DNA from 2 places in the Paenibacillus sp. FSL H8-0315 genome. Region 1 is predicted to be linked to the other one. Evidence: riboswitches for the same ligand, from Rfam matches in the RefSeq annotation. Region 1 holds a riboswitch; the other holds the start of a gene.
The links. A riboswitch is a leader RNA that binds a small molecule or an ion and turns the genes downstream of it on or off. The one in region 1 is predicted to bind glycine.
Positions count from the first base shown of each region.

Region 2: linked by a shared signal. The riboswitch ahead of gcvT (glycine cleavage system aminomethyltransferase GcvT) and the one ahead of MHB56_RS14005 (amino acid permease) in region 1 are both predicted to bind glycine.

Region 1 covers NZ_JBBOTA010000001.1:3,221,072-3,223,477, forward strand. Annotated here, with positions in the region: gene MHB56_RS14005 (amino acid permease) at 1-917, opposite strand, end outside; glycine riboswitch at 1,065-1,147, opposite strand; gene MHB56_RS14010 (DNA alkylation repair protein) at 1,392-2,099, opposite strand; gene MHB56_RS14015 (TetR/AcrR family transcriptional regulator) at 2,168-2,406, opposite strand, start outside.
Region 2 covers NZ_JBBOTA010000001.1:2,786,762-2,789,167, reverse strand. Annotated here, with positions in the region: gene gcvPA (aminomethyl-transferring glycine dehydrogenase subunit GcvPA) at 1-14, opposite strand, end outside; gene gcvT (glycine cleavage system aminomethyltransferase GcvT) at 121-1,233, opposite strand; glycine riboswitch at 1,420-1,518, opposite strand; gene gcvH (glycine cleavage system protein GcvH) at 1,745-2,137, shown strand.

The DNA.
Region 1 (2,406 bases):
ATCCGGCTTGTTGAGAACATCCCGCTATTACAAGCGGACGCAGCTGAAGTTAATACAACGAAGTTAATAACCCCCGCGGCAATCGGAATCCCCACTAAACTAAATGTTTTAACAAAAGGACTTTCTGCCGGGTTTAGTTCTGTCCAAGCGTTGATGCATAATAAGGCAATAATAGCACCCACGTAGAAAAATAGAATTCGTAAAGGTATTTTATTAATCGCCGATGGGATAGTTTTTTCTGGATTGGAGGTCTCTGCTGCCGATACGCCCACCAATTCCACACCCACAAAAGCAAACACAACCATTTGAAATGAAAGTAGGAACCCTGAAATGCCGTTTGGAAATACTCCCCCATGTGCCCAAATATTACTGAGCGCAACGGTTCCGGTAGTTGTTTTGAATCCAATCACCAGTAAGACTACCCCGATAGCAATCAATGCGAGAATAGTGATTACCTTAATTAAAGCAAACCAAAATTCCAATTCGCCAAAGCTTTTTACCGTTAATAAATTGAGTCCTAATAAAATAATTAAACAAATGACTGCGGGTATCCATTGCGGGATATCAAACCAATATTGTACATAGACCCCAACAGCTATAATATCGGCCATAGCCGTCATGATCCAACAAAACCAATAGGTCCATCCGGTTACAAACGCCGCCCGCGGTCCAAGATAGTCTTCGGCAATGTCTGTAAAAGATTGATAACCTGCTTTAGACAACAGAAGTTCTCCTAATGCCCTCATCACAAAAAAAATAGCGATACCCACAATTAAATAAGCAAAAATGATGGATGGTCCTGCCAGCTGTATAGCTTTACCTGATCCTAAAAATAATCCGGTACCGATGGTTCCACCAATCGCAATGAGCTGAACATGCCGATTCTCTAAATCTCTCTTTAATTCTTGTACTGCCATTTCAAACTCCCCCTTATGTGAAAAAATGTACAAGTAAAAATGATAACAAAAAAGAGATTGGATACGCTCCAATCTCTTAGGTCTAAGAATAATAAATAAAATACATTCCTTTATTCTGACGATGATCAGAATAACAAATGAATTATCTAGTACTCTTCTGTCCTTTTGCCTGAGATTGTGAACCCTTCGGCGCCGGGGGAATCCCCCACGGTCTCTCCAGAAGCTGCTCCTGCTATAGTGTGATCCATAGCAATCATAGCTTGCGAATTATTTAATTGTTATGCCGCTAACTTCATTTTTAATATTTTTCAATACTAATCATTGTCAAATATTTTGTCAATAACATTAATTACCGCTTTATTATTGTTCCATTAACTTTTATTGCACTCAATTAAGGGCTTGTTAGCCAAGCTGCCAATTCTTCTGTCTGCAGGCACAACCTTCAATAGGCGCTCCTTAGCACTCCATGATTGACTAACACCTTACATGTTTTCGTTTGAAGCCGAGCTGCGATTTATCAACTGCCTTTTGAATATTAATTGAAGCATTCAAAATCTTGCTTTTTGCACTACCGGTATGGACTTCCACCGGGCCAACTTCCTTTGCAATCTCAACCGCTTTATCATGAAGCGGCAGATAGGATACGCCCACAGTGTAGATGAAATTGTTCATTGCGTATTTCGTTCGCTCAGGAGCATCATGAATCGTGTTTTTTGCAAGCTCCAACATAGCGGCCAATTTTTCTGCGGAAAATTCACTGTCCGGGCGATTTCCGAGCAGCCAGCAGTAACAGTTCCAGCCCGCCGACATTTTCAGCTCTATCTCACTTGCAATCCATTTATCAGAAACCTCTTGCGCAATATCCGTCTCCGCCAACGTTACTGCCACCACAAAGTCCGATAGCATATAGAAATAAGCCCCAGCAATCCACCGCTCAAAATCCGACTCGGTCATTGCTTTAGGCTCCGCGATCACCCCGGCAAAATACATAGCGTCGTAATTTCCCGTAGCATAAAGCTGCTCGGCCAAGGGTTGATTATGTTTTATTTTTCTGAAGATGGGCTTCATCTGGCCTGTGGCCACACCAAAAAGCGGTTCGTGCGCGCCATTGGATAGATATATTTTCTTGGTGCGTTCCTTGCCGAGAGCTTCAAGCTCTTGCATGACCGTTTCTAAATCCATTGTTCGCACTTCCTTTTTAGATTATTGGCTAGGGACTCAAACTTTACTTGAATATATCATAAAAGCCCTTATAAATACCTTCTTTTATACATCAAGGTAATTTGCCCCGCTATGTATTCAGCGCTATATTGGTTGCCATCCTTAATCCACCACATAATAATCCCCAGTAGTGAGGCTGCAATAATATCAACGGAGACTACCTCCTTAGTAAGGTCAATGTTCCTCGCGTTTCTTCGTTTTTCGACAGTACTTTTTAACAGGTTGGTCAAGTGTTTTTTGAAGCCTTTATGCTCAATCAATACAGCAA
Region 2 (2,406 bases), 430 kb from region 1:
TAACGGTGCTTCATTAAGGTTTCACTCCTTGGCTTTTTTAAAATATAAGAAAGTACAATTTTCACGCTATACTTTATTCTTCTATTTCTCGCTTAAAAGCTCACCGTCCTTATATGGACGCTAAAGGCGTTTATACTTGTAAAAAGGGGCCTTAATCACTACAGCCTTAAGCTGCTTACCGCGTATCTCTACGTAAACCTCTGTGCCTATTTCACTGTAAGCAGCATCAATCAAAGCCAACCCCAGGTTACGTTTCAGCGTAGGGGACTGTGTTCCGGTTGTGACCTCACCAATCTTAACCCCATCTGCCCAAACAGGATAATGGGAGCGTGGAATGCCTCGATCAATCATTTCTAGGCCGACAAGGCGACGGGGAATCCCAGTTTCTTTTTGCTGTATTAGTGCATCGCGTCCGATAAAGTCTATTTTGTCCAGCTTCACGAAGAACTGTACTCCTGCTTCAAGCGGGGTGATGTCAGCGGATAGCTCCTGACCGTACAGTGGTAATTTTGCCTCAAAACGTAGGGTATCCCGTGCACCCAGTCCAGCAGGTGTTAATCCGTGGGGCACGCCTGCTGCAAGCAGTCCGTTCCATAACGTTTCTGCACCTTCCAGCGGAGCGTAGATCTCGAAGCCATCTTCACCGGTATAACCCGTACGGGAGATAAGTACCTCTACACCGCAAACGGTGGCGCGTTCAATGAAATGGAAAGGCTTGAGTACTGAAATAGGAGCATCAGTAACTTCCGCGAGAATGGTCTCTGCCAGAGGACCCTGCAAGGCGAGCAAAAGCGTCTCGTCAGAGACATTAGTGAGCGTGACTTCGCCGAATTCAGAGGTCAAATGCTCTTGCAGCCATTGGAAGTCTTTGTCGATGTTGGAGGCATTAACGACGAGCATATAATGCCCTTCGCTTAGGCGATACACGAGTAGGTCGTCGACAACTCCGCCATTTGGATAACAGAGCAGCGTATATTGCGCCGCACCATCTGTAAGGCGGCTGACATCATTGGTTGTCATTTTTTGCAAAAAGTCTTCTGCACCGCTCCCAATCACCATGAATTCACCCATATGCGAGACATCGAACAGCCCAGCCTGCTGGCGAACGGCTTCGTGCTCTTTCACGATACCTGTAAACTGTACTGGCAGCTCCCAGCCACCGAAGTCAATGCACCTGGACTCCGCATAAGCGGAATAGAGATCATAAAAAGGTGTTCTTCTCAAAGCATCCATGTCGTCACTCCCCTTGATCTGATTACATACGAAAAAAGGACAGGCAGAAGCAATCATGCATAAATGCACAAATCGCTTTCTGCTCTGTCCTTTGTACCTGAGAGTTACCCTGCCGTAACTAGCTTGCAGGTTTCCCCGTTGGTGATCTGACGCATCTAGCCTTGCGTCTGATGCTCTCCAGAGATACGTCCGACAAAGGTCCTTTTGCCTGAGAGATTCACCCCTGTTAGGGCTTACTCCTTCGGCGCCGTCTTCAAGTGAGACAGTCTCTCCCTATGCCATCATCCGCAATTATATTTCTTCGAGAAACGGTTATTGTCTATAAAAAGACGACAACGTCATTTCTTCTTGTATGTCTCCATTAAACGGGTATAGTCGGGCGCTGTCAACAAGAAAACGTCGAAAAAATGACAAATTTAAATTTCCTGTTAGTAATATTGACATTGTGAGCCGGGATAACTTAGGCTATAACTAAATTTAGAACTCCAAATTGGAAATGAGGCGGCTTGAAATGAGTGAAGTATTAGACAACCTTCTTTACAGCGAAGAGCATGAATGGGCACAGCAAGTAGAAGGGCGAGTAGTACGTGTTGGGATTACGGACCATGCTCAGCATTTATTAGGCGACATCGTATTTGTTGAGTTTCCTGAGGTAGGATCGACCATTTCGGCCGGTGACAGCGTAGGCAGTATCGAATCCGTTAAGACGGTATCGGAGTTGTATTCGCCCGTCTCTGGGACGGTTACCAAGGTGAATGATGGATTAGAAGCTAGTCCGGAGCTTATCAATGATCAGCCGTATGGCGGGGGTTGGATTTTTGAGATTGAAGTTGATGGAGAATATGCTGATGCTGTAAAAGGTCTGTTAGATGCAGCCGGTTATAGCGCGTTAGTTGCTGAATAATTGGAAATCGGGGACGGAAAATAGTCTGATCAAGTGTGATATTCTTAGCAGCAAGTTTCTGTGATTCGGGGACTTGCTGTTTGTGTTTCTTATGTGGATTGTGCGAGTATTCGTAAACCCAATCGAGTGGTTTGAGGGTCTAGTGGAGTATGGAATTAGGGAAAACCTCCCTCATTTTAGACGATTATAGCGTGAGAGTTAGGGTTTTAGGGAATTCCTCCCTATCATCTCGGTAAAACCACTATTTCAGACTAAAAAGAGTAATAATC